DNA from 3 places in the Peribacillus sp. YIM B13477 genome. Region 2 is predicted to be linked to each of the others. Evidence: riboswitches for the same ligand, from Rfam matches in the RefSeq annotation. Region 2 holds a riboswitch; each other region holds the start of a gene.
What was found. Region 2 has a riboswitch for S-adenosylmethionine ahead of metK (methionine adenosyltransferase). Riboswitches for the same ligand answer to the same signal wherever they lie in the genome.
Positions count from the first base shown of each region.

Region 1: another riboswitch for S-adenosylmethionine. It lies ahead of ACFX4H_RS13360 (methionine ABC transporter ATP-binding protein); the one in region 2 lies ahead of metK (methionine adenosyltransferase).
Region 3: another riboswitch for S-adenosylmethionine. It lies ahead of ACFX4H_RS21035 (sugar ABC transporter substrate-binding protein); the one in region 2 lies ahead of metK (methionine adenosyltransferase).

Region 1 covers NZ_JBHZPD010000003.1:328,058-339,027, reverse strand. Annotated here, with positions in the region: gene ACFX4H_RS13380 (amidohydrolase family protein) at 1-641, shown strand, start outside; gene tnpB (IS200/IS605 family element RNA-guided endonuclease TnpB) at 892-2,097, opposite strand; gene ACFX4H_RS13370 (nuclear transport factor 2 family protein) at 2,538-2,906, shown strand; gene ACFX4H_RS13365 (GNAT family N-acetyltransferase) at 2,974-3,447, shown strand; SAM riboswitch class I at 3,589-3,700, shown strand; gene ACFX4H_RS13360 (methionine ABC transporter ATP-binding protein) at 4,035-5,057, shown strand; gene ACFX4H_RS13355 (methionine ABC transporter permease) at 5,071-5,721, shown strand; gene ACFX4H_RS13350 (MetQ/NlpA family ABC transporter substrate-binding protein) at 5,743-6,615, shown strand; gene ACFX4H_RS13345 (M20 family metallopeptidase) at 6,649-7,851, shown strand; gene ACFX4H_RS13340 (Fur-regulated basic protein FbpA) at 8,036-8,266, shown strand; gene ACFX4H_RS13335 (Fur-regulated basic protein FbpA) at 8,268-8,462, shown strand; gene ACFX4H_RS13330 (dienelactone hydrolase family protein) at 8,478-9,071, opposite strand; gene ACFX4H_RS13325 (VOC family protein) at 9,141-9,347, opposite strand; gene ACFX4H_RS13320 (hypothetical protein) at 9,325-9,525, opposite strand; gene ACFX4H_RS13315 (histidine phosphatase family protein) at 9,712-10,230, opposite strand; gene ACFX4H_RS13310 (undecaprenyl-diphosphatase) at 10,564-10,970, shown strand, end outside.
Region 2 covers NZ_JBHZPD010000004.1:27,517-38,486, forward strand. Annotated here, with positions in the region: gene ACFX4H_RS14070 (glycosyltransferase family 4 protein) at 1-840, shown strand, start outside; gene ACFX4H_RS14075 (glycosyltransferase) at 864-2,180, shown strand; gene ACFX4H_RS14080 (nucleotide sugar dehydrogenase) at 2,222-3,523, shown strand; gene pckA (phosphoenolpyruvate carboxykinase (ATP)) at 4,183-5,769, opposite strand; SAM riboswitch class I at 6,199-6,361, shown strand; gene metK (methionine adenosyltransferase) at 6,524-7,717, shown strand; gene ACFX4H_RS14095 (gamma carbonic anhydrase) at 8,009-8,527, opposite strand; gene ACFX4H_RS14100 (alpha/beta hydrolase) at 8,738-9,541, shown strand; gene ACFX4H_RS14105 (hypothetical protein) at 9,605-10,000, opposite strand; gene mnmM (tRNA 5-(aminomethyl)-2-thiouridylate-methyltransferase MnmM) at 10,751-10,970, opposite strand, start outside.
Region 3 covers NZ_JBHZPD010000008.1:99,626-110,595, forward strand. Annotated here, with positions in the region: gene ACFX4H_RS21030 (GTP-binding protein) at 1-958, shown strand, start outside; SAM riboswitch class I at 1,053-1,158, shown strand; gene ACFX4H_RS21035 (sugar ABC transporter substrate-binding protein) at 1,275-2,387, shown strand; gene ACFX4H_RS21040 (sugar ABC transporter ATP-binding protein) at 2,444-3,946, shown strand; gene ACFX4H_RS21045 (ABC transporter permease) at 3,948-4,952, shown strand; gene ACFX4H_RS21050 (winged helix-turn-helix transcriptional regulator) at 5,233-5,592, shown strand; gene ACFX4H_RS21055 (NAD(P)H-dependent oxidoreductase) at 5,664-6,194, opposite strand; partial or broken gene ACFX4H_RS21060 (ABC transporter permease) at 6,537-6,855, shown strand; gene ACFX4H_RS21065 (nitroreductase family protein) at 6,916-7,539, opposite strand; gene ACFX4H_RS21070 (winged helix-turn-helix transcriptional regulator) at 7,665-8,015, shown strand; gene ACFX4H_RS21075 (ketoacyl-ACP synthase III) at 8,301-9,284, shown strand; gene hmpA (NO-inducible flavohemoprotein) at 9,572-10,792, shown strand.

The sequences.
Region 1 (10,970 bases), on a different contig from region 2:
AAATCCTCGACATCGAAAAACGTTACGGATCCCGACCTGTCGAGCACCTCCGCCGTCTAGGCCTGTTCGATCAGCCCACCGTCATGGCACATGGTGTGGTCCTTAATGATGAAGAACGGGCGATCTTAAAACAGCATGATGTTCGCGTTGCCCATAATCCAATCAGTAACCTGAAGCTCGGATCTGGGATAGCCGATGTCGTCAGCCTTCTTGATGCAGGCATTAAAGTGGGAGTGGCAACAGATGGCGTCGCCTCCAATAACAACTTCGATATGTTCGAAGAAATGAGGACAGCCGCATTACTGCAAAAAGGAATGTATAAGGATGCCACAAAATTCCCTGCCCAAACAGCACTCGCCATGGCCACAAGAATGGGCGCCGAAGCGATAGGCATGGGTCACACAGGATCACTGGAAGCTGGTAAAAAGGCGGATTTCATCACCATTTACCCATATAACAAAGAACACCTGCAGCCACTGAGTGAAGCCTATTCGCACCTGCTTTATGCAGCACGCGGAAATGACGTATGTGATGTATACATTGATGGAAAAGTGGTAGTGAAAGATGGCCGCTGCTTAACGATCGATGAAGAAAAAGTAATCGCCGAAACCAATCGTCTGCAAGGAACCCTATCACGATAACACTGATGGGAAAACAACCGGATGCACAGAAGAAAGGAGCTGCCATTAGCAGCTCCTTTTTTTTATGGACTCGATGATTCATTTTGAGGAACTTATTATTATGTTTTAGTAAGGAATAGTTCGCATCGGATGGCAGTCAAAAAGGAATTACCGCTAGTATTGTGGATTGAACTACCCGCCACTAATCGACCTTATGGTCTGATTGAAGTGGGGGATTCCTAAGAACATTAGCCTATAGGCCAATTTTTAATTAGGCTAACCCCGTCGTTCCGACGGTTAGAAGCCTTATGGCTTCGTTCATTAGATTAAGTCCTGCGTTAATATCTCGATCGTGGTGAGTAAAACAAGAAGGACAATCCCATTCACGAAGTTTCAGATGTTTAACGTCTTTATTTTGGTACCCGCAGCTAGAACACAATTGGCTAGAAGCAAACGTTTTTGATACGGTCACGATTTGTTTACCATACCATCTTGCTTTGTATTCCAACATTTTTTTGAATTGGTACCAAGATACTTCACTAATCGCTTTAGCTAGTTTGTGATCTTTCATCATATTGGACACTTGCAAGTCTTCCATTCCAATAACATCGTGGTTTTTGATGATTTCGGTAGAGACTTTATGTAAGTAATCCATTCGGGCATTTGAAATTTTTTCGTGTAGGATGGCCACTTTTCGTTTTTGTTTTTGATAGTTTTTAGCTTCAGACAATGGGTTATTTCGATTCAAAGCTATTTCTTGTCGCCTTGAAAGAATCCGTTGTGCTTTGGCCAATTTTTTTTCGACCGTCCGGAAGAATTTTGGGTTTTGATAGACCGTACCATCTGAAAGAATTGCAAAGTTCTTCAAACCAACATCTACACCGCACGAACGATTCGTTTTAGGATGTACTTGTACATCGGTTTCGGCTAAAACGGAAATGAAGTATTTACCTGAAGGGTTCCGCCTGATTGTGGCATTGATGATTCGCCCTTCGACTTCGCGGCTTTTAGCAAAACGAACTAAACCGAGTTTGGGCAATTTGATTTGGTTTCCAATCATTCCGATATTTCCATTCGTATGTTTAGTCGTGTAGGACTGGACCGGATTCTTTTTTGATTTGAAGCGTGGAGACTTGTTTTGCTTTTTATAATATCGACTATAGGAATCTGCTAAATTTTCCACCGATTTCTGTAAGGCAATACTGTCTACTTCTTTCAGGAAAGAATATTCTTTCTTTAAAGCTGGAAGTTCTTTGATTGTTGCGTATTTATTCACAAAAGATCCTTTCCATTTATTAAAAGGTAATTGGCCGTTCTGCTTCATTTCTTCACAGATATACCAGTAAGCATCTTTCTCATTTTGTTTGCCTAAAAAGAAGTTATAGACAAAACGAGAGCAGCCAAATGTTTTATTGATGAGAACTAATTGTTCTTTCGTTGGATAGATTCGAAATTTATAAGCTTTGTTTACGACCATTGGTTTCACCCCCTTATTGTTATTATCAACCAGAGAACGTACGTTTGTCAAAAGGATACTTTGGTTTAGGCCAACCGCCATTCATCTCCCCCTTACCGTTGGGCTCTCGCCCTTCACACGCTTGAAGAGGGAGTCTTCTGGCGGGAAATGATAAAATTGTTCTTAGCACTTAGAAATCCGTCGTGAGTCCAGTTTCTTTGAAATATATAAACAAAGTAAGCAAGTTAAAAATATTAATAAGAAAATAGGGACGGCAAAAACGGTTAAAAACGAAAAAATGCCGCTGACCGCATATGAGCCAACTGCTAATCGGCAAGCAGCTGGATAAAAAACTTAAATCGCATGGTTCATGAATTACTGAAAATCTACGTATTAATTATTCACGATTTTTCCAATTTCGTTGTTTCGAGGGAAATGGTTGAAAAAGGAGGGCAAGATGAATGGACAGGGAATCTTCATTATTAAAAGAGCATTTGTATCAGCTGGAGGAGAAATTGTTAAAATCTGAAGTTCGTACATCTCCAGAAGTGCTTTCATCATTATTGAAAGATGATTTCTTTGAGTTCGGCAGTTCGGGTAACATATGGACAAAAAGCGATTTTATGGGGCAAGAGGGTGCCGGAGCGGTGAACATGACCCTAAGTCAATTTGAGATGCATCCATTGTCTGATGATACCGTGTTAACTACATACCGGATTTTTGATGAAGATAAGCTGGAACATACCTTAAGAAGTTCAATCTGGAAATGTGCGAATGGAAGATGGCAGATGTTTTTTCATCAAGGCACAAAAACAAAAGGGCCCCTTTAAGCCTTTTATTTATGAAAAAGAAAGTTTTCCCTGCTTGAAAACTATTTCACTAAAATGATAGGGGTGGATGAAGTTGATCTTTCGTACCATTGATACGGACAAAGATAAAGATACTATCATTAAATTCCGGAAAGATTCCTTTATTGTAAGTTTTGGAACTGATGCTGGTTTTGGAGATGAACATGCATATCTGCAACGAATGGAAGAAAGGGTCCGCAAATTTCCTGATGGACAGGTGATCATTGAAAAGGACCAAGAACCGATTGGACAAATGGAACTTCAAATTCGGGAGTACGAAGGAACTGAAATTGGCTATGTGAATCTATTTTACCTTATTCCCGAATACCGCAGTAAAGGCCTTGGCAAGGAATTGGTTCGCTACGCAGAAAACTTTTTCAGGCAATTTAATGTATCCGAATATCACTTAAGGGTTTCTCCGGATAATCAAAGGGCGATTTCTTTATATACGAATTCAGGCATGGTGAAGATAAGGGAAGAAAATGAAAAATACCCTGTATGGAGAATGGGTAAATCATTATAAAAGTAGGAAAATAAAATATATTGATATAATAAAAAAGTATCAATTCACTATATTATGAAACTATTTATAGCGATAAAAAATATGGTTGACTTTAGAGAAAATAGAATATATAGTGAAGGACATAATTAAATACAACGTTAATTCTTATCAAGAGATGTGGAGGGACTTGGCCCTATGATACCTCGGCAGCGGGTTTTTACTTTTGTAAAAATACTGTGCTAATTCCAACGGACGAAAGTTTGAAAGATAAGAAGGAGCTTTTCTTAGATAATTAATTTAAGAGTTTACTCTTTTTTATGTCTAAAAGAGGCCTCTTCTGTCTGATGACGGAAGAGGCCTCTTTTGTTTATTCAAAATGTATATGGTTATTTTGAGAATGGGTGCAATTACTCGTGAGTTTCGCGCAATAATCGTGAGTTTGGTGGATTTACTCGTGAATTTCGCAGACTTACTCGTGAGTTTCACGTAATTACTCGTGAATTTTGCAGTTTCACTCCTGAATTTTAACCCTATCATTATGAAGCGTTGCAAAGCTCTTCTCTCTGGATAAGGAATTCGTATAAATAAACAGCATGGGGGGAGATTGGATGATTGAGTTTCAAGGTGTTAAAAAGATTTATCAAACAAAGAAACAGACTGTCGAGGCTTTGAAGGGCATTGATTTGACAGTGGAAAAGGGGGATATATTCGGGGTAGTCGGTTATAGCGGGGCCGGAAAGAGTACGTTGATCAGATTGGTCAATTTGCTTGAACATCCTTCAGATGGTTCGGTGGTTGTTGGGGGCAAGGATTTGACCAAATTAAGCCCGAAGGAATTACGGGCAGAAAAGAAAAAAATCGGGATGATCTTTCAGCATTTCAACTTGCTAAACTCAAAGACTGTTTTTGATAATATTGCCATGCCGCTGGTTTTATCGGGAACTCCGGCTAAAGAAATCAAAAACCGGGTAGGCGAGCTGTTGGAGTTCGTTGGCTTATCGAGCAAAGCAAAGAGTTATCCGGATCAATTATCCGGCGGGCAAAAGCAGCGGATCGGCATTGCGAGGGCATTGGCTACAAATCCATCGATCTTATTGTGTGATGAAGCTACTTCGGCATTGGATCCACAAACAACGAGTGCAGTTCTGCAGCTCTTAAAAAAAATTAATGAAGAATACAATATTACCATTCTGCTAATCACTCATGAGATGTCTGTCATTCGGGAAATTTGCAATAAGGTAGCGGTCATGGAGGGCGGCTGCGTCGTTGAACAAGGTTCGGTTTTCGAAGTTTTTGCCAAGCCGCAAACGGATATTGCAAAAAACTTCGTGAGAACGGTCATACATGACGAAATTCCACAAAGTTTCTTAAAAAGCATAGGGTCCCATATCCCGATTATTTGGAAAATTAATTTTATTGGAACTACTTCGGGTACTCCTTTACTTTCAACCATCTCGAAGAAGTATGATGTTCATTTAAGTGTCTTATCAGCCAATATTTCTGAAATCCAGGAAACGCCTTTCGGGAATTTGATCATCGAAGTGACGGGGAGCAAAAATGAGGTGGATAAGGCTTATCAATATATTAAAGATGAGGGGATTCTCGTCCAGGAGGTGCAGATAAATGGGTAATACGCTTTGGGGAATGGAAATAACGGCAGAGCAGCTGTTGACAGCTTTCGGTGACACACTTTATATGGTAGCCATCTCATTGGTGTTTTCCGGATTGATCGGGCTTCCGCTCGGTATCCTGCTTGTCATTACAAGAAAGGGTCACATCCTGGAGAATAAATGGATTTTTAATGTATTGAACCCGATCATCAATATATTGCGGTCCGTTCCTTTCATCATCTTGCTTGTAGCAGTTATTCCGCTTACCAGAATGATTGTCGGAAGTGCGATCGGAATGAATGCGGCCATTGTTCCGCTAATCTTTTACGCGGCTCCTTATATTGCCCGGCTTGTGGAAAACTCTCTGTTGGAAGTGGACAAAGGGATTATCGAGGCGGCTCAGGCGATGGGGGCGACGACATGGCAAATCATTTACCGCTTTTTGATTCCTGAAGGACTTAGCTCGTTGATCCTTACATTTACAACAGCGACAATCGGGCTTGTTGGATCTACGGCGATGGCAGGTGCCGTCGGTGCAGGCGGAGTCGGGGATTTAGCCTTGGCTTACGGTTATCAAAGGTTCGATACGATGACGATGATCGTCACAGTAGCGGCGCTCGTGATCATCGTTCAATTATTGCAATCCACCGGGAATTTTGTTTCAAGAAAAATCAGAAGAAGATAAAAATAACAGGAGGCAGGAAAAATGAAAAAAATCTTATTAACGATCATGGTAATGGCATTGGCCATCGTGGCTGCAGCATGCGGGAACGATGAGGGTGCATCAGGGAGTTCGAACGATGTGAAAACTGTGAAAGTCGGTGTCAGCAGCGGGGATACGAGAACATGGGAATACATTGTCGACATAGCGAAAGAGGAAGGGCTTAATATCGAACTGGTCACTTTCAATGACTATATCCAACCGAACCTTGCGTTAAGCGAAGGTGAAATTGATGCCAATTCATTCCAAACGGTCGCCTATTTCGATGAGTTCGTTCAAGATCAAAATCTGAAATTGGAGGCCATCGGGTCGACTGTCATTGCACCTATGGGCCTTTATTCGAAAAAACATAAAAGTCTCGAAGATCTTCCGGATGGCGCTACGATTGCCGTTCCGAATGAAGCAACAAACTTTGGCCGTGCACTGCTCCTGCTTCAGGAAGCTGGATTGATTACATTGAAAGAAGAATTCAATGGATCGGGATCATTGGAAATCATTAAGGAAAATCCGAAAAACTTGAAAATCCAGCCTGTTGCTGCCGGCAATACACCGCGTCTATTGGATGATGCCGATGCTTCAGCCATCAATAATAATTTTGCCGTCGAAGCAGGCCTTACATTAAAAGATTCTTTATTCCATGAAAGTAAAACCGCAAAACCATATATTAATATCATTGCGGTTAAAAAGGGTAATGCCGATCGTCCTGAGCTACAAAAATTAGTGGAGCTTTATCAATCGAAAGAAGTGGAAGCGTTCATTAAAAAAACGTTTAAAGGAAACACCATTCCTGCCTATGTTTCTGTAGATGAATTAGTGAATTACCAGGATGCTTGGACAAAACCAGCTAATGAAAAGTAATGGATGTATTCAAGAAAAAGGGGAGATAAGAGCATGGCGAGAGAATTGGCGCTGAAGCAGCATAAGCAAATCATTGAAGATCATATCGACCTTCATTCCGAACTATATATCGAAACGAGTCAAGCCATACATGCCAAACCTGAAATTGGGAATCAAGAGTTCTTCGCTTCGGATACATTAACCGGAATACTTCAAAATGAAGGATTTGAAGTGACCCGCAATATAGCCGGACATGAAACAGGATTCATCGCCAAAAAAACCTCTTCAAAGAAAGGACCCACAATTGCCTTTTTAGCCGAGTATGATGCATTGCCGGGTTTAGGCCATGCTTGCGGCCATAATATTATCGGGACAACGAGCGTTGCGGCAGGCATTTCCCTGGCTCAAGTGCTGGAGGAAACGGGCGGAGAGGTGATCGTTTTCGGAACACCGGCTGAAGAGGGCGGGCCGAATGGAAGTGCAAAAGGAAGCTTTGTGAAGCACGGTCTATTTGATGGGGTGGATGCGGCCATCCTTATCCATCCTGCCGGGAAAACCGGTGTAACAAGTCCGTTTTTGGCTGTCGACCCCCTTGATTTTCATTTTTACGGGAAGTCAGCACATGCAGCAGCTGCACCTGAAGAAGGAGTGAATGCACTTGACGGTGTGATTCAGCTGTTCAATGGCATTAATGCTTTGCGTCAGCAGCTCCCGGCCGAGGTCAAAATTCACGGAATCATCACCAATGGCGGGGAAGCGCCTAACATCATTCCTGAAAATGCTTCTGCCAGATTTTACATTAGAGCAACAACATGGAAACTTTGCCAAGAAGTATCCAATAAAATACGTGCAGTTGCTGAAGGTGCAGCACTTGCCACTGGAAGCACGGTTAAAGTGGAACGTTTCCAAAATGAAGTACTCGATTTTGTCATCAATCCAGTTCTGGATGAACTGCTAAAAGAAGAACTGACTCAATTAGGGGAAGCGGTGGCTCCTCGAAAAGAGAGTGGCTTTGGCTCGACGGATGCAGGTAATGTAAGCCATGCAGTGCCGACAGCACATCCTTATATAAAAATTGGACATGATGAGTTGATTGCCCATACGAATGAATTCCGCGACTGTGCCAAATCTCCTGCTGGAGACAAAGCCATCCTGACCGGAGCAAAAGCTCTAGCACTTACAGGGTATAAATTGCTTTCGGATAAAGACCTGTTGGATCAAGTGAAAGCGGCATTTCATGAAGCGAAGCAAAAATAAATAAGATGCGGGAAAAAGTAGTTGACTACGAAGCATGTAGTTAGTATTATAATAATACCGAGTAATTAAATAGGAATTATGGGTTAATTGACCGGAAAACCGGAGACTTTTCTTTCATGTAAAGAGGTGTCTCCGGTTTTTTGTGAATGGGCAAGTCAATACGTATTAAAAAGGAGGATTTATCATGGGGATATTATTGCGTAAAGCCATTGAGAAAAAAAGGAACTTCCTGATCAACAAGTTGATTAACAAGGGAGTTTACAAAAAGAATGACATCCATCTATTTGAATTGACCTTAACCGATTTAGAGAATGAATATATTAAAATAAGTAAAATTGAGGAGAAGGAATCCGACGATCATTCCCCCTGTCTAAGGAAACATTTCATATTCTATGAGAATAGAAGGAGAGGGTGAAATGGGGAAGGGCTTGGAAGAAAGGCGGAAGGAATTAATCCATAAACTTATGATCCATACTGTAAATAAAACGGTGGAACAGCTTATGAAGTTAACCTTGAAAGAATTGGAAACAGAATATAAAAAGGTTCAAAATGACTGTCACCCCCATAGTGATGCGGGTTCTATACATTGGGTCCATACAAAACGGCAGTAGGGTGAATGTGGAACCTTAATTCACCATAAAAAATTTCATCATTTTGCTAACGGCTGCTTGTGCTGATTCAGCATGATATTTTGAATGGTAAGGGTCGCTGAATCCGTGTCCCCCCATGAATTTATGAACTTCGACATCCTTACTTTCTAAAGCTGAAATTAACTCGTCGACATTAAATGATGGCTCTTCTAGCGGGAAAAATAGCAGTGCAGGGCATCGTGGCGCCAATTCTGCATAATTCCTAATACGCGAACCGTAGTAACCAACAATTCCATCGACATACTCTTCCTCAGTGCACAGCCAAGCTACAGTTGCCCCTGCACTGAATCCAAGAATGAAAATCTTTTGGTATTCATCTTTTATATCCGATAATATATCCTTTATCTTATACAAAGCACCTGTGAAACCTACGTTCTCCATAAAATGCCGATAAGCAGCATCCTCTTGGGAATAATCAAATGGCATCCCACGTCCTAACAAATCCGGACAGATCACATCAAAACCTTGATTTGATAATAACTCACAATAACCCTGCATATGTTGATTCAGGCCATATATTTCGTGAATGACAATGATGACAGTATCGGACTTTTTCTGTATGTTCAGCATGTATAACCTCCTCAAACTGTGTAAAAATTAAAAACTAGATAGATAAAAGCCAACCAATTCTTTTCATCCTTAACTATTACAAATCATAAGTACATTACCATCAGGATCTTGAAAGTTAAAATAAGCAAAGTCTCCAATACGCTCTATTTCTTTAACAATACGTATGTTATTACCCTTAATGAATTTATAGGCTTGGTCTATATCCTTTACGTAGAAATTTAACAATACATTGTTGGATGGTTCGAATCTAAAATCAGGATTTAATGGTATGGTCATCTAACGTTAATCCAGTTTCATATGTTATAGGAATATTGTAAACCAGCGATTCTACAGAATCACCATTATGAGGAATGCCAAGAATATTACAATACCATCCAACTGATTTTTTTAAATCTTTAACATGAATGAAAACATTGTTAACTTTAGGGAAAATAGGAGAATTTATTGATTTCAACTTTTCCACCTTTCGTTGAACCTTACCTAAGAATTCACGAATATCGATAAAAAACCTTTTTTAATCATTGAGTAGACTCCATATTCAACAGCTGCACAGAAACGCCCATTTTTTTTAATACGTGTCAGCCTTTTCCCCATTATAATACATAAAGAAAAGGTTGTTTAAGACAGCCCTTATCGTTAGCTATTCCAAATGCGTAGTACTATTTGAAAATCTTATAAGTTTGTATGGATGATCAGTATACTCAAGAAGATGTATTCCTGTATTATCAGAATTGAACCACACATCATTAATAGCGGGTGGTAATTGAAGAAAGCTTTCAATTATTTTAGTAATCATCCCTCCATGGGATATAATGGCGATTCGTTTATAATTAGCACTGTTCTCTCTAATATAAGCGAGTACATTTTGAGCTCGTAATCTAAAATCTATATTATTCTCCTTATCCTGCATCTCTCGTAAATCTTCCAGAAGTGTGACTGGACATTTGATAGTATTTGATAAAGTTTCGGCAGTTTTACTAGCACGAAGCAAGGTGCTTGACCATATAAGTTCTGGAGGAAACTCTTCGGAAACACGTCTGCACATTTTTTCTACTTGTTTAACTCCCTTAACAGTTAGTGGTAAGTCAGTAGTTCCTTTGTAATTTTCTTCTAGAAAATCGTCTTCTGACTCACCATGCCGAATTAATAATATCTGCAAGATATCACCTCAATTTTGTTTATTTATCCCAATTTATAATTCTACTCAACTTTAATAAAACCTTTAAAAGAATAAAAATTGAGCTATTAGTTATATCTTTAAACTCTACATTAATGTTATAAGATCGTATCACGCCCTTTTTCACACGTTTATCTGATTGTGGTGCTGTTAACAAGTAAGCTTCAGCACTCCTGAAGATAAGTTAACACTTGAAATAGCAAAACAACCGCGTGACAAAATTGTAAGTCGGCAGCTTAAACTGTTAGGAAGAACGATGGCGATATATTTCCTTTCTCTTTAATATGTAAGAAAAAGAGGAAGGTTGGGTATGAAATGGACTTTTTTGAGGTGAATACCAATGTATTCAGAATGATCAATGACATAGGGAAACAGTACGATTATTTAAACCCTTCTGCCATTTTCATTGCCGAGTACATGGTATTTTTATTAGCTTTGGCAGTCATCTTAATATGGTTCACTCGAAATGAACAGAGTAGGATGATGGTTGTTTGTGGGATGATTACCTTTGTAATAGCTGAAATGATGGGAAAAATGGCAGGGAGATTACATTCGAATAATCAGCCATTTGCCGAATTGGCCAATGTTAATCAGTTAATTGAAAAAGCAGTGGATAATTCATTTCCAAGCGACCATACGATCTTGTTTTTCTCGTTTTGTGTATCGTTTTGGCTTTTCAAAAGAGGTTGGTGGTTATTATGGATCATGCTGGCTTTCCTTGT
Region 2 (10,970 bases):
TTGATCGCCAAGAAAAAGATGAAGGCGAAACTCATTACCGATGTCAGGGATTTATGGCCGGAATCGTTGATAGGTGTAGGCGTATTCAATAATAAGTGGGTATTGAAAATCGCTTTCTTCCTGGAAAGGAAGCTATATAGGCATTCAGATTTTATTATCATCAATAGTCCTGGTTTCAGGGATTATATCGTTGCAAAGGGAGTCAAGGAAGAGGCTATCCAATTCATCCCCAATTCGCTTACTGCGGATGAGCTGACGTTAAAGAACTTGCTTACACCCGTATCGGAAAAGGTAATCAAGGTCGTTTATGCGGGGAATATCGGACTGGCCCAGGATTTGAAAAAACTTATAGCCGTAGCTGAAAAGCTAAGGGAACATAAACAAATCGAGTTCTCGATGATTGGATATGGATATCGGATATCCGAAGTGGAGAAAGAGATAAGCTCTAGAGGGCTGACCAATATTAAGATGATTAATGCGATGAATCGAAGAGTGACTCTTCATGAAGTTTCAACGTCTCATATTGCCTATGTGAGCTTGGTTGAAAAAGAAGTCTTCAATAAGGTCCTGCCTGGTAAAATCATCGATTATATGTGTGTCGGAAAACCCATTGTCGGTGATGTGGACGGCAGGGCCAAGAAGATGCTCATAGAGGCGAAATGCGGGTTGGTGGCAGAGAGCAGAAATGTTGATGAAATCTGTCAGCATATATTGACAATGGCCTCAGATCCGGCCCTTCGTGAAGAACTGGGAGAAAACGGTCATCGGTATGCTAAACAACATTTTCAATGGTCTAAAAATATTAAAGGTCTCATCAACGTGATGGAAGCGTCAGGCTGAAAAATCCGGAAGTGGAGGACAACATGGCGAAGAAAGTATGTATGTTCGTGTGGAATCACTTTACGAACGATGCGAGGGTTCTAAGAGAATGCACAGCACTTACAGAAGCGGGTTATGAAGTCGATTTAATTGCCATTCATAACTGGAAAATCGAAGGTTTGGCCAAAAAGGAGAAACACCAAAATGGTTTCTCGGTCACTAGGGTGAATAACCGCTGGGAGGCGCTTAATAAGATTCTCAGGATCGTAGGCAAATTGAAGAAAAAGAAGTTTGAAATCGCCCTATTTGCCTTAGTGATCTGGAATACATTGTGGAATTTGAACTTGATCAACGGCTGGGTGGGGTCGGGAATACTGTTCGGTGCATTTGCACTCCTTGCGCTGGGCACCATGTTCATCACGAAAACGAAGCTGCCGACACTATTAACGAGGAGCTACATTTTTGGTCAAATGATCTATCATGGCCGGAAAAGGAAATATGATTTCTATCATTCAAATGACTTGAATACGCTCATGCAGGGAGCGATCAGCAGTAAATGGCTGAGAAGGAAAAAGCTGATTTATGATTCGCATGAAGTACAAACGAGCAGAACGGGATATAATAGCCGAATTTACGGGATGATGGAGAAATTCCTATTAATGTTCGTCGATGAAATGATTGCTGAAAACCATACGAGAGCTAAGTATAACGAAGACTTATATGGTCTGTATCCCAAGGTGGTCCATAACTACCCGATTCCAACCAATCCGGAGGAAAGTACGGCCGTGAATTTGCATGAGCTGCTCGATTTGCCAGAGAATGAACCGATATTGTTATACCAAGGCGGCGTTCAAATGGGCAGAGGGTTAGAGCAATTGGTTGATGCTGTACCGATGATCGAGGGAGGAACGGTAGTTTTTATCGGGGATGGAAGGATCAAGGGTGAATTAATGAAGAAAGTAAGCGACATGAACCTGGAGCATCGTGTGAAGTTCCTGCCGAAGGTTCCGGTCGACGAGCTGCTCCATTATACAAAAAATGCGTATTTAGGTTTTCAGATATTGAATAATGTCTGCTTTAATCACTACTCCGCTTCTTCAAATAAATTGTTTGAATACATGATGAGCGGTGTGCCAGTGGTTGCCTGCAGCTTTCCTGAAATTCAAAAGGTTGTCGATACGGAAAAAATCGGTGTATGTGTCGATTCGCATGATCCAAAATCAATTGCCGAAGGTGTCAATTACTTATTGAAGCATCCTGAAAAAAGGGCGGAAATGAGTCAAAACTGCCTGAAGGCGCGACAAAAATACAATTGGAAACAAGAGAAGGAAATCTTTATCGAAATCTATCAAACAGCCTAACAAATTAGAGTACAGCAGAAAAATAGATAGGAGTGGTTTATATGAAACTTTGTACAATCGGACTTGGTTATATCGGACTTCCAACTTCTTTAATGTTTGCTAAATACGGTGCCGATGTTGTCGGCGTGGATATCCATCCTGAGATTATTTCCAATTTGAATAGCGGCAGGCTCCATATCGAAGAACCTGGATTGGATGAGGTATTAGAAGAAGTGCTAACTTCCAATAAGTTCCGAGCTGCTTTAAGCCCGGAACATGCGGATGTTTTCATCATCGCGGTGCCTACTCCAAATAAAAAGGACATGCACCAATCCTGTGATTTAACACATGTCTTGGATGCCACCTCAAACATTCTTCCTTTTATCAAAAAAGGGAATGTCATCATTATCGAATCGACGATAGCGCCAAGAAGCATGGATGATCATATTAAACCGATGATCGAGAGGACGGGCCTTACCATCGGAAAAGACATTTTCCTCGTACATTGTCCGGAACGCGTTTTACCTGGAAGGATTCTTGAAGAGTTGGTTCATAATAACCGTATCGTCGGGGGCATCACCGAAACATGCTCATATAAAGGAAGTCTTGTTTACAAAACCTTCGTTCAAGGGGAGATCATTCAGACCGATGCGAAAACGGCTGAAATGTCCAAACTGATGGAAAACACCTTCAGGGATGTCAATATCGCCCTTGCGAATGAGCTGACGAAAATCTGTTTCGAGCTGGACATCAATGTTTTGGATGTCATATCGATGGCAAACAAACACCCTCGTGTCAATATACACCAACCAGGACCAGGAGTTGGCGGCCATTGTTTAGCGGTCGATCCGTATTTCGTCGTTGCAAAGGCACCGGAGTATGCTAGAATCATTAAATTGGCCCGTGATACCAACGTATCGATGCCTTATTACATCGTTAATTCCGTAAGGATGATGCTAGAGGGGATCCGGAAGCCAAAAGTAGCTGTTTTCGGTCTTGCGTACAAAGGAAATGTAGATGATATTCGTGAAAGTCCTGCCATTGATGTCGTCAATATCTTGATGGGGATGGAAAACATGGATGTAGCCTTGCATGACCCGCATGTCAAATCTGGAAAGATGCCAGTCGTATCAGTGGAAGACGCTGTAAATGATGCCGACTTGATACTTATCCTGACTGACCATGATGAATTTAAACAGATGGATTATGATAAGCTATCGAATCTCATGAGCAATAAATTAGTTCTGGATACACGCAATTGCATTGATGCAACTAAAACAGATATCCCGGTGGCAAACCTGGGCAATATATATCAATACAAAACGGTGTCCATGAAAAAAGACAGGAATAAAGCGATCATCTAAAAACTTGGACAACATCGATAATGGAATAACGATTAAGGGGGCACTGACTATCACAGTCCCCTTTTTCCACTGAAAAAAAGGACCATGCAAGAACGAGGCCCTTTCAGAACGTGGAAACGATCCAGTTGGTTTCAGATCCGCTTCCTGTACGTCAAGCCTCCTCACCTCAAGCATCCTAGCAGAGTCTCGGCTAGCCAATTATTCGAGCACAGCTGCCATATTTCGGGTTATAAGGCAGTATTCGAGCGCAGCCGCCGTATTTCGTGCTGCAAGGCAGAGAATTCGAGCGCAGATGGCGTATTTCGAGCTATAAGGCAGTAAATTCGAGTGCAGCCGCCGTATTTCGTACTATAAGGCAGTAATTTCGACCACAGATGGCGTATTTCGAGCTGAAAGACAGTGAATTCGACAGTAGACGTGTATTCGGGTGCAAGGCAGTAAATTCGAGTGCAGCCGCCATATTTCAGGGTGTATGGCAGTAATTTCGAGCGAAGATGCCGTATTTCGGGTTACTTGGTACTTTATTCGACAGTAGACGAGGTATTTCCCCTTCCATGGCACTTTATAAAGTAATCCATAATCATGGTTCGGGAAGTGACGTTTCCTGCCGACAAACTGAAAGGACCAAGCAAGAGCTTGGTCCTTTTGTGTACAATTTATTAAGCTGTCGGGCCGCCAAGTTCTTCGATTTCACTTGGAACGCTTTTGAATTTCTTGAAGTTTGCACGGAATTGTGCGGCAAGGTCTGTTGCTGCTTCTTTATAAGCGGCAGGATCTGCCCAAGTCTTGATTGGTTGAAGCACTTCATCAGGAACACCAGGAACATGAAGCGGGATATCCAAACCGAAGATATCATCTTTGATCGTTTCGATGTTCGCTAATTCACCTTCAAGCGCCGCTTGTACCATTGCACGGGTGTAAGCAAGTTTCATACGGCTTCCAGTTCCGTATGCACCGCCAGTCCATCCTGTGTTGACAAGGTAAACTTTTGCATTGTGCTCGTCAATTTTATCACCAAGCATCTCAGCATAGCGTGTAGCTGGAAGCGGTAAGAATGGTGAACCGAAGCAAGTGGAGAATGTAGCTTCCGGTGAAGTTACGCCTCTTTCAGTACCAGCCAATTTACTAGTGTATCCGCTTAGGAAGTGGAACATTGCCTGTTCTTTGGAAAGCTTGCTGATTGGAGGCAGAACGCCTGAAGCATCAGCCGTTAAGAAAATGATTGTATTTGGATGTCCTGCAATACTTGGGTTCACGATGTTATCGATTGCTTGCATTTGGTAAGCAGCACGAGTGTTTTCAGTCAATGAACTGTCATCATAGTTCGCTTCACGCGTATCCGGATCAACAACAACATTTTCCAATACAGCACCAAAACGGATTGCATCGAAAATTTGCGGTTCTTTTTCACGTGAAAGGTTGATCGTTTTTGCATAGCAGCCGCCTTCGATGTTGAATACGCCGTTAGAAGACCAGCCGTGCTCATCATCGCCAATCAATTTACGGCTAGTGTCTGCTGATAAAGTTGTTTTGCCTGTACCGGACAGTCCGAAGAATAAAGCGACGTCCCCTTCACGTCCTACGTTAGCAGAGCAATGCATTGGAAGGATTCCAGCCTCTGGAAGTAAGTAGTTCATGATCGAGAAGATCGATTTTTTCATTTCTCCTGCATATTCCGTTCCGCCGATCAGGATCGTACGGCGTTCAAATGAAACGATGATGAACGTTTCGGATGTAGTTCCGTCCACTTCTGGGTCCGCTTTGAAGTTAGGTGCAGAAAGGATCGTGAATTCAGCTTCGTGACCTCTCAGCTCCTCTTCGTTTGGACGGATGAACAATGTATGGGCGAAAAGGTTATGCCAAGCATATTCATTGACAACACGGATGGGAAGACGTGACGATTCGTCTGCACCAGCGAAACCTTTAAAAACAAAAATCTCTTCTTTTGCTTTTAGGTAGTCAACTACTTTATTATATAGTTTATTGAACACATCTTCGGAAATCGGCCGGTTCACGGGACCCCAATCGATTTTATCTTTAACGGATGCTTCTTCCACGATAAATTTATCTTTAGGTGAACGACCGGTATATTTGCCAGTTTCAGCTTTTACCGCGCCGGTTGATGTTAAAACGCCTTCATTTCTGCTTAGTACTTTTTCGACCAATTGAGGAACTGATAGTTGAGTTTGCACATTGTTTCCTGTTAATAATTGGTGTAACTCATTAGAAACGTCTACAGAATTCATATATGAGGTACCTTCCTTTGTTTGAGTTTTTAGATTATAATTAGTATAACACATTCATTTAATTAGTCTATACTATTTCTTTTAATTTGTGATTATTTTCAGCTGGCCGCATTAATCATTTTAATCCGGCAGGAACCGAGTCAGGATGATCGCATATACTTTCATGAGGAAAAATTTATTTAAATAGGAAGTAAGTAAACAATATATGTCTAAAAGGAAAGTCAGGATGTCGTTCCTTTTAGATATTCAGTACTTTATTATTAATGGCAATTTACAACATTTCTATTCGTATATTGCGTTGTAAACCCCTCTAGGACGTTGTATCAACATGTTTTTTCAAATGAACGCCATTCTGGGTGGAAATGTTCTTTTTAGAAAAGCATTGACAAATTCCAGCCAGATACGATAATATCTTAAATTGTACGGATTCTCTTATCCCGAGTTGGTGGAGGGACAGGCCCTTTGAAACCCAGCAACCTGCCATATTGAACTTGACTCCAAGATCGATCGCCGAAAATAAAGCGAAGGTCTTCAAGGAATAGTGGTGATGGTGCTAACCTGAGCAAGGTAAAAAACCCTTGAACGATAAGAGTGAAAGGATAGAAGACAGAATTTTAAACCTTTCCTCATTTGCCAGGGAAGGTTTTTGTGTTTTTTATAAGTAATTCTGTGTCTATAGTTGAAACTAATGAGGGAAACGAGTTCCGTAAAAACAGGCTTATGCCTACAACATACTAACTTCCAAGGAGGAAATATGATGTCAAAGAAACGTCTATTTACTTCTGAATCTGTTACAGAGGGCCATCCGGACAAAATTTGTGATCAGATTTCAGATTCCATTTTAGATGCTATCCTAGCTAAGGATGCAAATGCACGTGTTGCGTGTGAAACTAGTGTAACTACAGGTCTTGTACTTGTTGCTGGTGAAATTACAACGTCCGCTTACGTGGATATCCCGCGTATCGTTCGTGATACGATTAAAGGAATTGGCTACACACGTGCGAAATACGGTTTCGATGCTGAAACTTGTGCCGTTTTGAGTTCCATTGATGAGCAGTCTGCCGATATCGCAGCTGGTGTCGATAAAGCATTGGAAGCTCGTGAAGGAAACATGTCAGATGAAGAAATCGATGCAATCGGTGCAGGGGACCAAGGTCTTATGTTCGGATTCGCTTGTAATGAAACTGAAGAGCTTATGCCGCTTCCGATTTCATTGGCGCATAAACTTTCATTCCGCTTGGCTCAAGTTCGTAAAGATGAAACTCTTGCTTACCTACGCCCTGATGGTAAAACACAGGTAACCGTGGAATATGATGAGAATAACCGTCCTGTACGTGTAGATACAATCGTCATCTCAACACAGCATGATGCAGAAATTACGCTTGAACAAATTCAAGCCGATCTAAAAGAACATGTGATCAAAGCTGTCGTTCCAGCCGAGTTGATCGATGCAGATACTAAGTACTTCATCAACCCGACTGGCCGTTTCGTAATCGGCGGACCTCAAGGGGATGCTGGTCTTACTGGACGTAAAATCATCGTTGATACTTACGGCGGATACGCTCGCCACGGCGGCGGTGCATTCTCTGGTAAGGATGCTACTAAAGTTGACCGTTCTGCTGCATACGCTGCACGTTACGTTGCGAAAAACATCGTGGCAGCCGGCCTTGCCGACAAAGCGGAAGTTCAATTGGCATACGCAATTGGTGTGGCAGAGCCTGTATCAATCTCCATTGATACGTTCGGAACTGGTACAGTAAGCGAAGAAGTCCTTGTTGACCTAGTTCGCGCAAACTTCGACCTTCGTCCAGCTGGTATCATCAAAATGCTTGACCTTCGTCGCCCAATCTACAAACAAACAGCTGCATACGGACACTTCGGCCGTACAGATGTTGATCTTCCATGGGAACGCACGGACAAAGCAGAAACATTAAAAGCACAAGCGTAATTCATATAAAAAAAGGTGTCCCGTTATTTGCGGGGCACCTTTTTTATGGATTAACTTAGCCGTCTGCGGGAATAATTCAAGAAATCCCAAAGAAATAATTAAACTTTAAGGGCCATACCCGTGAGTTAGAGCGATTTATTCGTAAGTTTGGAGCAATACTCGTGAGTTAGAGCGATTTACTCGTGAATTTGGAGCAAATACTCGTGAGTTAGAGCGATTTACTCGTGAATTTGGAGCAAATACTCGTGAGTTACGTTGAATACTCGTAATTTTCAGTCAAGTGCTCGTGCATTACTTTATTCGTTCCGCCGTTTTATAGTATTGGCCTTTTTCTGCGTATTCGCGTACGATGCGTTCCATATCCTGACGATCTTCTTCATTGATTTCACGGATGACTTTAGCTGGACGTCCGAATGCCAACATGTTCGGTGGAATGACTTTGCCTTGGGGAACGAGACTGCCGGCACCGATGAAAGCCCCTTCGCCGATTTCGGCTTCATCAAGTACGATCGATCCCATGCCGATTAAAGCTCCTTTGCGGATTTTACAGCTATGTAATATGACCTGATGTCCAACGGTTACTTCATCCTCGATAATCAATGGATTATTTGGGCTTTGGTGCAGGATGCTGTTATCCTGTATACTGACTTTTTTTCCGATGATGGTTGGGGATACATCACCGCGAATGACGGAATTGAACCAGATTGATGTTTCGTCGCCAATTTTGACATCACCTGTGACGACAGCATTTTCAGCAATATAAGCGCTTTCAGCAATTTCAGGTTCTTTGCCTTTATACGGATAAATAATCATTTTCAATCATTTCCTTTCCGAAGTGAATGTTTTTATGTATTATTTTAATATACCGTATGCAAATACACTTGGCTATTTATAATAGCAATGTACAACTTGTTAGATTTCTTTTTTGTCGAAAATCACGAATATGGTTATAATTTATATATATTATTTCAACTATCATGGATCGTACACAACAAGTGAAAAGTGAAAGGGGGATTTCGAATGTGGAAATGGGAGACAGAAGGAGACGCAAAGGGCGTCATTGTCATCATTCATGGGGCAATGGAACATCACGGACGTTATAAGTGGGTAACACAAATGTGGCTTTCGGCTGGATACCATGTCGTCATGGGCGACCTTCCTGGGCAGGGTATGACTACTCGCGCCTACCGGGGACATATCGATTCCTTTGATGAGTATTTGGACGAAGTGAAAAGCTGGATAGAAGAGGCTTATGAATATTCGTTGCCGGTCTTTTTACTTGGACACAGCATGGGCGGTTTGATTTCGATACGCCTTCTTCAGGAAGAGGAATGGGACATTGCAGGGGTGATTCTTTCTTCTCCTTGCTTGGGCCTCGTGACGAAGCCGCGGAAGTTCCTTACAATGCTCTCGCATGGTTTGAACATCGTTATGCCTCAGTTCAGGGTGGATTCCGGATTGACACCTGAAATGGCGACGAGAAGTGCGGAAATTCGTGAATCCGATAGAAACGATACCTTATATATCACAAAGGTTTCGGTTCGCTGGTATCGCGAGCTTGCACAGGCTATGAAGGATGCTTTTGAAGAGATTCCTGAATTTCAGGATGTTCCGCTTTTGGTGATGCAGGGCGGAGATGACCGAATCGTGAACAAGAAGGCGGTTCGTGAGTGGTTCAATTATAATTTGGCCAGTGAAAAGCAATATAAGGAATGGCCGAAGCTTTATCATGAAATCTTCAATGAACCGGAGCGTGATGATGTATTTCAATATGCACTGAGTTTTGTTGAAAACCGTTTAAAGATATTAGGGTATGTCGTTTGATTCCGTACATACTTCAGGATAAATGAAAAACTGCCGAAGTTAGCCTTCGGCAGTTTTTTTGGATCAGCCTGCGTTTTTAAGCAATTCGTTCGACTTGATGACCGGTGCCCAGAAAGAAACCGGGTACATAAATTGGTTCAAATGAGGAAGTTCCTTTTTGTTGGATAATGCAGTGGATAGAAGATAAATGGATTTGAAGGTCAAGTCATTGGCGAATAGGTCCAAAAGCGTCGCTTTCATATTCATGATCGCTTCATGGTTTTGGGTGGAAATCATTAAATCGAGCTGTGGCAGGAACTTATCAAAATGATGGTCAAATTGTTTGAGGCCCTCCATGGTTTTTTGTTCTTCTGTCAACGAGTTGATCGAGCTGACAAAATCCCCGTATTGCTCGCTTGAATCCCTTTTGATTTTTTCAGTCAATATATCCGTCAGTAATGAAGTAGGCAAATGTTCCATTTTCTGCACCCTCTTATCTATTTTCTATCATTATAATCATTAAAGACGAAAAATTCAAAAAGTTAAGATTGGTAATTCTGCTGCCTTCGAGCTGGGATTGAAAAAACACCGTTCTTATAGAACGGTGTTCAGACTGTAGACAAACTCGATGAAAATCAAGTTTGTCTGAAGTTTTTATGAGGGTTGTAAAATCTCGAACGTTGATTTCCACTCCAGGCACTCGCTTTCCGCGGGCGGTCCGGGAGCCTCCTCGGCGCCTTTGCGCCTGCGGGGTCTCCCCTCGACTCGCTTTTCCCACAGGAGTCTCGCACCTTCCGTTCCAATCAACTTTGTTTTGAAATTAGATAAAACCTGTCTGCAGTTTTTATGAGGGTTGTAAAATCTCGAACGTCGATTTCCACTCCAGGCACTCGCTTTCCGCGGGCGGTCCGCCCTCGGGGCTTTTGCGCCTGCGGGGTCACCCCTCGACTCGCTTTTCCCGCAGGAGTCTCGCACCTTCCGTTCCGATCAACTTTGTTTTGAAATTAGATAAAACCTTGCCTATAGATTTTTTACGGTTTGTAAATTTTGAAAGTTGATTTCCCCTACAGGCAATCGCTTCTCCGTGGGCTGTCCGCCATCAGCGCCGTTGGGTCTCCCCTGGACGCGCCCTTTCGTGTGGAGTCTTGCACACCCGCTCTAATCAAAATTTAGATAAAACCGCTTTTGTCTACAAATGAACACCGTTCGAATAGAACGGTGTCAGATTTATCATCTCTTTTCAATCGCGACAATGAATGGCGGATTGTTTGCTTGGTTGATGAACCCGTATCTCAAGATATGGGCTTTCTGTTGAGGGAAGTTCTCTACATAATCCATCAATGCATCACGTTCTGCTGATCCCCCTGGATGACCATGGTATATGACGAGGATGATGATGCCTTCAGGCGCCAGCAGTTCGAACAGCTGTTCAATGGCTGATATCGTCGTC
Region 3 (10,970 bases), on a different contig from region 2:
TCGTAAAACCTTATCTTATCTATTAGAAAAACGGGTTGCCAATGAGCGGAAATGCGAGCATTCCATCTCTTGGAATGAGCAGATGGAAGTCAAACTGAATGGAGCGGTCAATCAACTGGCTGATCTGGAAAAAGAAAAAAGTGAAAATATCATAAGGTCGTATCGTTCGCTTAAGGACGAAGTGAAAAGTCAGCTTTATTCAAAAATTCCTGAATTACTGAGGGATTGCTCTAAATCGTTAACGGAAAGCAGTGATTTCAGTCAGGTCCATGTACAGTTAAACCAGGAAATGAATGAGCGGATTCAAAACTTCATTTCTGACAAGATCATGCCTCAATATTACCGTTCTCTTCAAGACTGGATTGCCAGTTCCCAAATGGAGTTCACACAAAGCCAGCAGTTCATGGATGAGATGAGTGCCGGATTCAATGAATTATACAAAGAAGAACGGATTATGCTGGCAGGTGACTTCAGGGTATTGGATGACTGGCGCCGTGATGCCGACCGGATGACAAGCAGTATCCGCATCGAAAACGTTAATATCCTTTTGCGCAGGACTCCATCACAATTGCTGCTTAAAGGAGCAGGGAAGCTATTTGGGGCGATACCGCAAAATAAGGCCAATATGTACAATCGTTACAAGAAATACCTGGAAAGTGAAGATTACCTGGATGTTGCCGAAATGATCACGGAACGTTTCCTAACCCAATTTGGATTGTTTGAAAAATCATTGGATCGGGACATCTCACTTTTCTATCGCAGTTCATTTGCCTTACTTCAAAAAACGATAGAGCAGACGCAGACGGAAATAAAAGACTACCAGGCTGCATTGGAGCATATGAAAGAAAATCCGGAAGTTTACCGTGATCCGATCACGTTGTTCGAAGTGAAATTAAGGCAGTTGGAGAGGCTTGAAAAAATCGAGAAAAAGCGTCTAGCCCAGCTTCAAAGAAAATAAAAATAACGGGAAACATTTCAAATATTCAAAAATCTATTGACTTTACGACTATATCCCTATAAAGTGATAATTACGAAAACGTAACACAATATATCTCTTATCAAGAGTGGCGGAGGGACTGGCCCTAAGATGCCCAGCAACCGTTCCATTAGGAATTGGTGCTAAATCCTGCAAAACAGAAATGTTTTGACAGATAAGAGAGGGACAAGTCTGCAAAACAGCCGATTAAACCTCTCTATATTAGAGAGGTTTTTATTTTGGAATTTACACCGACTTAACTGATAAGACTAATGAGAAAACATGGAGGGGAAACAAGATGAGAAGGTCTATTAAAGGGATATTCATTTTTGCCATCGCTTCGGCTTTGCTTTTAACGGGTTGCTCTGCAGGGCAGAGTTCCACAGAATCGAAGAAAGAAGAAAAAGTATCATTTGAAAATGTCCCGGAAAGATTTGCTGATGGCGATGGAGCCAAGATCAAAGTGATCCGTAAAATTGGCGGTGATGATCATACTGCCCAATACTTGGCGGGGGCGAAAGAAGAAGGAGAAGCACTGGGATTTCAAGTCGATACGTACACAGCCAATGGTGATACGGCTAAATTCCATGATGCGATAGCACAGGCTTTGGAGGAAGATTACGACGGCTATATCATTTCACATGGTGATGATGCCGCAACTGTAAATGACGTTCAGAAGTTGGTTGATGCAGGTAAAAGCGTTGTCACATTCGATTCAATAAGCGATCTATCTAAAATAGAGGGCGTGACATTAACTTCACAAGATGATGAAGCGCTGGCAACACTGGCTTTCGATAAACTGATAAAAGAACAGAAAGGTGAAGCGGCAATTGCATATCTTTGGGTGGATGGTTTTCCTCCAATGGTAAGAAGAAATGCAGTCTATAAGGAAAAACTAAAAGAAAATCCTGGGATTAAAGAAGTCGAAAGATTCGGAGTGGCATCCGCTGATACTTCGGTTCAGACACAAAATGCTGTAGCCGCAATGCTGAATAAATACCCTAAAGGTAAATTGGATGCCATTTTCGCAACATGGGATGCCTTTGCTATCGGTGCAGCCCGGGCGATTAAAGAAGCGGGCCGCGATGAAGTGAAGATATATGGAATTGATGTTTCGAATGCAGATCTCCAGGAAATCCAATCCGCTGATAGCTCTTGGTCCTACACGGCAGCGGTCGATCCCAAGTTGATCGGTGCAGTGAATATGAGGATATTGGCTAAAAAATTAGCGGGTGAAGAAACACCGCAAACATATGATTTGGAGGCTTCATTCATTTCGCAAAAGCAAATCCAAGCTTCAAAAGAAGCGGTAAACATGGCCAACCTGTCTAATATTGTCGATGGCTGGGGTGTATCGACGGAATTTGAAGAAGATTGGATGAAGGTTTTGAAAGATCATTATAAAAAATAAAAAGAGACACTCTCTTTCCAGCGAAGGGAGTGTCTGTTCAATAAGGGGGAATGGACATGGGCAAGCAACTAGAAATGAAGATGATTTCGATTGAATTTCCGGGGGTGAAGGCGCTGAGTGATGTTGATTTTTCCGTACAATCAGGAACAGCCCACGCATTGGTCGGTGCAAACGGAGCAGGGAAATCGACGTTAATGAAAGTTTTATCGGGAGCCCATGTTCATTATTCTGGTGACATTTTTATTGATGGGATGAAGCGGGATATCCGCTCGCCAAAAGCTGCTCAGGAACAGGGCATTCAAATAGTTCATCAGGAAGTGGATACCGCCCTCATCCCATATTTAACAGTTGGGGAAAATGTAATGTTGAATGATATGGTACAAAACATGGGAAAAAAACAAAGGGTACATTGGAAAGAACTGCACAACAAAGCCACTTCTATTCTTGAAGATATGAAAATTCATGTCCCTTCGAAAAAGTTGGTTAGAGACCTGACCTTGGCTGAAAAACAGATGGTCCTGATAGCAAGAGCCGTTTCGACAGAATGCAAATTCCTGATTCTCGACGAGCCAACTGCTCCGTTAAGTCATACGGAGACGACGGAACTTTTTCGAATTGTAAATGAATTAAAGCAAAAAGGCGTGGCAATCATTTTCATTTCACATCGTCTGCCTGAGATTTTTGAAATCTGTGAGGAAATTACGATCATGAGGAATGGGGAGCGTGTCACTTGTCGAAAAATCGAGGACATAACCCGTGCCGAAGTGGTAGAGAACATGCTCGGGAAAACCATGGATGAACAGTTTCCTGAAGTGAATGCTTCGATTGGAGACGTAATTCTGGAAGTGAACGGATTGTCAGATGCCGAGAAAGTTAAGAATGTCAGTCTGAATATTAAAGCAGGCGAGATAATCGGCTTGGCTGGGCTGGTCGGGGCTGGGAAAACGGAGCTGTGTAAAACCCTTTTCGGTCATACGTCCATCACAGCGGGTGAAGTCATCCTGAATGGTCGAAAGCTTTCTCTGAAATCACCGCATGAAGCAGTAAAAAGCGGGCTGGCACTTGTACCTGAGGAACGCAGGAAAGAAGGGGTCCTTGTACAGGAATCAGTCTCGGCAAACTTGACTGCAGCCAGTCTCGGTAAATTCTGCAAAACATTCAGTGTCGTCGATCGTAAGGCGGAAAAGGAAAAGGCAAAGGAAATGATCGCAAGTCTTGGCATTAAGACTCCTTCAGGGGAAGTGAAGGTTGAAAACCTATCCGGTGGTAACCAGCAAAAAGTTGCCATTGGAAAATGGCTTATGGCAGATGCGGATGTATACATATTCGATGAACCAACGAAAGGGGTCGATGTCGGAGCCAAGAAGGATATATTCGAATTGATTGCAAAGCTTGCAAGGAATGGAAAGGCGATCATTTATGCATCCTCCGAGCTTTCCGAAATCATTGGCATTACCAACCGGACCTATGTGTTATATGACGGGAGCACTGTCATCGAATTAGAAACAAGCAAAACGAATGAAGAAGAACTACTATTCTATTCAACAGGAGGTAAATAGGATGAGCATACCCATTCCTGTTACACAGACAGCGAAAGCGAAGAAAAAGGTGGAACTATTCGACTTTTTCTATAAATACGGCACAATATTGACGATTATCATTCTGATTGGAATTTTCGCCGTATCCAATCCATCTTTCATCCAAACTTCTAACCTGATAAACATCCTGCGTTCCATTTCAATCGTGACCATCATTGCGATCGGCATTACGATATCACTGACCGTGGATGGCTTCGACCTTTCCGTCGGCTCCGTCGCATCATTGGCCAATGCCATCGTCATCTCGATGTTTGTCTGGTTTTCTCAGGATACATTCATCGCCATATTAGCTGCGGTCGGTGCCTCACTTTTCGTAGGGGCTTTGAATTCATTCATGATCGTTAAATTGAGAATTCCCGACATGCTGATGACTTTGGCTACCATGTTCATTATCCAGGGAATTGCCCTTACCTATACAAAAGGAGCCACGGTTTCGCAAAATATGGTCATGCCCGACGGGACATTCGCAACAGGACTGATCAGCCCGTTTTTCGCCAAAATTGGCCAAGTGCCATGGATAATCCTGATCATGGCCGTCATTGTGATAGCGACCCATATCTTTTTGACTTATACGAAGCACGGTCGTTATATGTACATTATTGGGGGAAATAAGGAAGCGGCGAGACTTTCCGGGATATCGGTTAATAAATACAAAATCCTTGCCTATCTGCTTTCGGCTCTATTTGCTGCAATCGGGGGGATTGTCCTTGCTTCAAGAGTCATGACATCAGAAATCAATTCAGGGTCACCCTATTTAATGGATGCCGTCGCGGCAGCCTTCATTGGTTCCTCCGTTTTAGGAGCGGGAAAACCGAATGCCTTTGGAACCTTCATCGGTGCAGTCCTGATCGGAATCCTTCAAAATGGGCTGATCATGATGTCCGTTCCGTATTACGCGATGGATATCGTCAAAGGAACAGTGCTGGCCCTTGCACTCGCTGTAACCTATTACAAGCAAAAACATTAAAAAGAATTCGTTACGTTACTCAATAATATGAAAAAATCCTGTTGTAATGCAACAGGATTTTTCCTTTTTAAAAAGGGGTGGGTTAAGGAGATCGTCATCATTTTACTTACGCTAAAATGGTGGCAGGAGCACTTTTTGAACCCTCATTTTGGAGTATAAAGATTGACCGCAATTGTAATTTTTATAGGGACCTTATTTACCTTTTAATAAGATTGATAATGATCTATTGTAAAGTATGAACATTCATATCATATACTTATCTAAAGGAGAGTGTAAACTTATGCGAGAAACCTGTGTTCCGGCAGGTGTGAAACCGAATGAAACTGGCTTTGGATATACGCTGTCCTTGATTGGCGGCAAATATAAAATGATCATAATGTATTGGTTGTCTGAAAATAAGGTCATGCGTCATAATCAACTGAAGCGAAGTATCGGTACCATTTCCTTTAAAACGCTAAGCATCATGTTAAAAGAGTTGGAGGCAGACGGCCTTATCATACGCAAGGAATTTCCCCAAATCCCTCCAAAAGTAGAATATTCATTATCTGAACGTGGTCTATCTCTCATCCCATTGTTAAATATGATGTGCGAGTGGGGAGAGAAAAACAGTTTGCCAGTTCAGGAGACTAAACAGCAGTAGGTGTTGCTATTTTGATTAAATCAAAAGAAGTATATCCCTGACAAGGAAATACTTCTTTAATGAACTGCCTATTAAAGGTTATCGACAAAATTCAAATAATCTTGTGCGCTTTTTTCCAATTCGCTCACGGATGGCTCATTTTCAGCACCATAAAACGCAAAGAATGAACGATAATCTGCATTGCAGTATAGGAAGGTAGTTTCAAAGGGAGATAATAAATGTTCAAGTGTATAGCGATATCTTCCTTCTTCACTATAATCCTCTTTGCTAATTCCGGCAGATACAGCTAGAGCTGCTTTGCGATTCTTTAATTTATCCCCTCCATTTGAACCATACGCCCAACCATAAGTAAAAACATCGTCAAGCCATCTTTTTAGGAGAGGCGGACAATTAAACCAATAAAAAGGGAACTGTAAAACAAGATTACTATGCGATTCGATTAATTGCTGTTCTTTTTCCGCATTAATGTTTCCGTCAGGGTAAACCTTATACAATTCGTGTACGGTATACTTTTCCGGATATTTCCTTAGCGCTTCTACCCATCGCTTATTTATGAGGGATGTTTCTAGACTGGGGTGTGCTACGATAACAAGAGTTTTCAAAGATTTCTCCTCCTTAACTATTATTTATTTTAAGTATAAAGTGCATTCTGCAAGTGCGTAAGTATGCACTTTTAGTATAGGTACTTACCTAAAGGAGAGTGTTAAATCTGTTATAACTAAAAAAACGATCTGAAAATTCCAAAATAAGGAAGATGTTAATAAAGGAATGTTAAAAGGCCAGATAGACACGCTCATCCTAGGAGGGATATGTACGGCTTTGAATTAGCCAAAATTGTTCGTGAAGAAAATATTAAAGACGTATCTCAGTGTGTGAAGAAGGCTTTAAACAAAAACTCCTGGAATGGTAAATTGTTAGAGATGTGATTGATTCCTTTTTAGAGTGGGGGGAATAAGGAAGCGGCTAGACTTTCCGGGATATCAGTTAATACCCATCTGATTTCAGCTCTATTTGCTGCAATCGGGGGAATTGTCCTTGCATTAAGGGGCGTGAAATCGGAAATCAATTCAGGATCCCGCTAATGATGCCGTCGCAGCAGCCTTCATTGGTTCCTCCGTTTTAGGAGCGGGAAAACCGAATGCCTTTGGAGGCTTCAGCGGTGCAGTCCTGAGCGGATTCCTTATCATGGATGCGATTGATATCATCAAAGGAACAGTTCTTGCCCTTGCGCTCGCGGTAACCTATTACAAGCTAAAACACTAAAGTTTTACGAAAGATTAAGAAGAAAGAGGGTTCTTTTTAACCCTCTTTCCAATACACTCACTATATTTTGTTTTTATAAATGACTTTGCTAACATCGTGTCTTACTGTTTTGTGACCTTCTTTCATTCCTTTCCCCATGGCAATAAGCATAACATCTAAATACCTATCGGAAATGTTTAAGGCTGACTTTAATTGTTCGGAATCATACCCGGACATTGTAATGGTTTCAAGACCTGCCTCGTTCGCCAATAAAACTAACGACATTGACGCCAGGCTTGCGTCTCTTATTAATTCAACCTTTAAATCTTCTTTTGATTTATTTAGATAATAATTGATTGCCGCGTTTGTTAGATAATCTCTTACTGATGCGTCAAAATAACCTTTTTGAAATTCATCCTCATGTATCATTATGATATTTTCTTTTTCAAATGCTTGATAATCACCTAGTATAACAATCAGTACTGAGGCTTCAATTACCTGTTGTTGATTAAAAGCGATGGGCAGTAACAAATCCTTTAAATATGGTTCATCTATAACCAGGTATCGTGTTGCTTGAATATTGTTTCCGTTAGGCGATTTACTGGCTCCTTCAATAAGTGTCGCCAACGTTTCTGGACTAATTTTATAATGGGGATCATACTGCCTTACGGAACGTCTTTTTTCTATAGTCTCTTTTACACTCATCGTGTTCACTCCCAATGTTATATTTGCTTTATAATCAGAGTATAATGGACCCATGATGTAGAAGAAAATAACGCACAATAAAGTGGCATAGCCACCTTTATGTGCCTATTCAGGAGGAATGAGGAATGAAGAGTCTAAATACGGGAATAAATATTTTCATGAATACTGTAGGAGGAAAGTGGAAATGCTTAATCCTTTTTTTTCTGAGTCAAAAACCAATGAGGACAAAAGAGTTTTATATTCTAATACCGGCCATAACCCAGAAAGTCTTAACCGACCAATTAAAGCAGCTGGAAAGAGATGGGCTTGTCCGAAGAGAAGTATATAAAGTAGTACCACCAAAAGTAGAATATAGTTTAACTGAGTTAGGTCAATCATTTGTACCTGTATTAAATACAATGTGTGAATGGGGCACTACATATGCAGTCGAACAAAACCTCGAAAGACAAGATCAAATCTGTCGTCATCATAAATAAGTAAGATATGCTTCAACTAAGGAGTGTGGATTTTTTTTACAAGTTCAGTAAGGCAAGCAGAATTTAATATTAGTAGAGGAAATGTCTTGAAGATGACTTTTGGCATTCTCTCTAAAGATTGTATTAAACTAATAGGTGCTTTACTTTAAAGTTGCTTTGCCCCGCCCCGCTCTTTTTTTAATGTAACGGTTAGTTGCATAAGATTTTTTTTGCTTTATAATTAGTACCAGGTGTTAATATCAAGTTATAAAATGATGCAATTCATACACACGAGGTGGCTATTCTATGTTCAAATCCAAAGCACGTATTACTGCGATAGGTTCGTATGTTCCTGAAAAAAGGTTAACAAATAAAGACTTAGAAAAAATGGTTGAAACCAATGATGAATGGATTGTTAAACGTACCGGTATTAAAGAACGAAGAATTGCACATGAAGAGGAGTTTACTAGTGATATCGGTTATAAAGCTGTAAAGGATTTAATGGAACGGTATGATAAATCTGTCGAAGATGTTGATATGATCATTGTCTGTACCTTTACTCCTGATTTCAACACTCCAAGTGTAGCATCTTTAGTCCAAGCAAAGCTAGGCATTAAGAATACTGGAGCTATTGATTTAAACGCTGCCTGTGCAGGATTTACTTATGGGCTGCATGTAGCTAATGGATTAGTAACATCGGGATTAAATAAGAAAATCCTAGTTATTGGAGCGGACACTTTATCAAAACTTATGGACTATGAAGATCGAGCCACATGTATTTTATTTGGAGACGGCGGAGGAGCAGTTCTTGTAGAATATGATGAAAAACAGCCAAGTTTTCTTTCTTCACATTTATATTCGGAGGGTGAAGGCGGAAAACATTTATATAGTACAAACCTATCGACACGCATAAATGGTGAAGATTTAAATGATAGCGGCAACCTTGTACAAAATGGACGCGAGGTTTATAAATGGGCTGTCACGACCGTTCCAAAAGGAATGCAAACTGTGATGAAAAATGCTGAATATCAATTGAATGATGTTGATTGGTTCGTACCGCATAGCGCAAATTTAAGAATGATCGAGTCAATATGTGAAAGAAGCGGCTTTCCAATCGAACGAACTTTATATAGCTTAGTGGGGTATGGAAATACTTCTTCAGCAACAATTCCCTTATCTTTGGAAATAGGATTAAAAGAAGGGAAGCTCAGTGGTGGTGAGAAGGTTTTATTATATGGTTTCGGCGGTGGATTAGCTCAAGCTGGATTGCTTATCGATTGGACCTTATAACACTTTTTTTCTGCTACTGATCAGCAGCTTTGTTCTTATTGATATAAAGGGTCAGTTAAAGTTATCAAGGATACTAAAATAACAAAAGACACCGTACTAATAGGTATGGTGTCTTTGAATTATCTTAAGGATTTCAAAATCTCAAAATGGGCGGAAGTCGCCTATAGTAAGAAGTTTGGGTTTGTTAGTGATAAGTGAACAGGACCAAAATATCATGTTTACTCCAATATTTAGTGGGAATGCTATTTACAGTATATATCCCTGAAATTTGAGGAGGAAATTTTAACATGCTTGATGCTAAGACCATAGAAATCGTTCAGTCAACAGCACCTGTTCTCAAGGAACATAGTAAACCAATAGGAAAGAGATTTTATGAATTACTATTTTCAAAAGCTCCTGATTTGTATAATCTTTTTAACCAAACGAACCAAAAAAGAGGAATTCAACAAGAGGCCTTGGGATATGCTGTCTATGCTGCTGGTGAACATATTACGAACCTTGAAGCGATAAAACCTGTAATTAAAAGAGTTACTGAGAAACATCGTGCGATAGGGGTCAAGCCTGAACAGTATCCGGTTGTAGGTGAAACGTTGCTTCAAGCAGTTAAAGATGTGTTGGGTGACGCAGCCACAGATGAAATCATAGAGGCATGGGGAAAGGCCTATGGCTATATTGCAGATGCCTTTATTGATATTGAAAAAAACCTTTATGAGGAAACAGAACATCAGCATGGTGGATGGGAAGGATATCGAAGCTTCAATATCGATAAAAAGATAAAAGAAAGTGATGTGGTAACCTCCTTTTATCTAAAGCCTACAGACGGAAAACCCATTGCCTCCTACCATGCTGGGCAATACCTAACACTTAAGGCTGAAATTCCTGGCGAGAAATATACGCACATACGCCATTACAGTCTTTCGGATTCACCTGGAAAGGATTACTACCGAATTAGTGTTAAACGTGAAGATGCCCATGGAGATGCTCCATCTGGAATTGTATCTAACTATTTACATAGACAGCTGCAAGTTGGAGATACGCTGCAATTTTCTGCTCCAGCAGGTGACTTCGAACTGGATAACACCGATTTACCCGTTGTTCTAATTAGTGGCGGTATTGGCATTACACCTTTGCTTAGCATGTTAAATACCATTATAGAAAAGCAGCCACAACGTCAGGTTACGTTCATCCATGCAACAAGCAATAGTCAAACACATGCTTTTAAACATCATCTGCAACAAATAGTGAATGAACATCAACATATAAAATCATTTGTAGTCTATGGTGCACCAACAGAAGCCGATCGAACCTCTGGGCATTTTGATAAAGAAGGATACGTTGGTTTAGACTTCCTGCAATCTATCGTTCCATCAAAAGAAGCTAATTTTTATTTTTGCGGACCTATTCCTTTTATGGAAGCAATCAATGAGGCCCTAAATAAATGGAGTGTATCGAAAGACCGTATTCATTATGAAGTATTTAGTCCACTCGCTATTTTAGGAGAAAAATAAGTAAACTAAATTTGTGAATAAAAAGGATCTTTCATTGAAGTGAACCCAAAAAGCTAGACACATTATTTACTTAGGCAGCCTTGAGGGCATGAACCCGGTAATCTACCGGATTCATGCCTTTTAATCTTTTCTTGATTCGTTGTGATTGTAGTAATGGAAATATTCTTCTAGTTCTTGT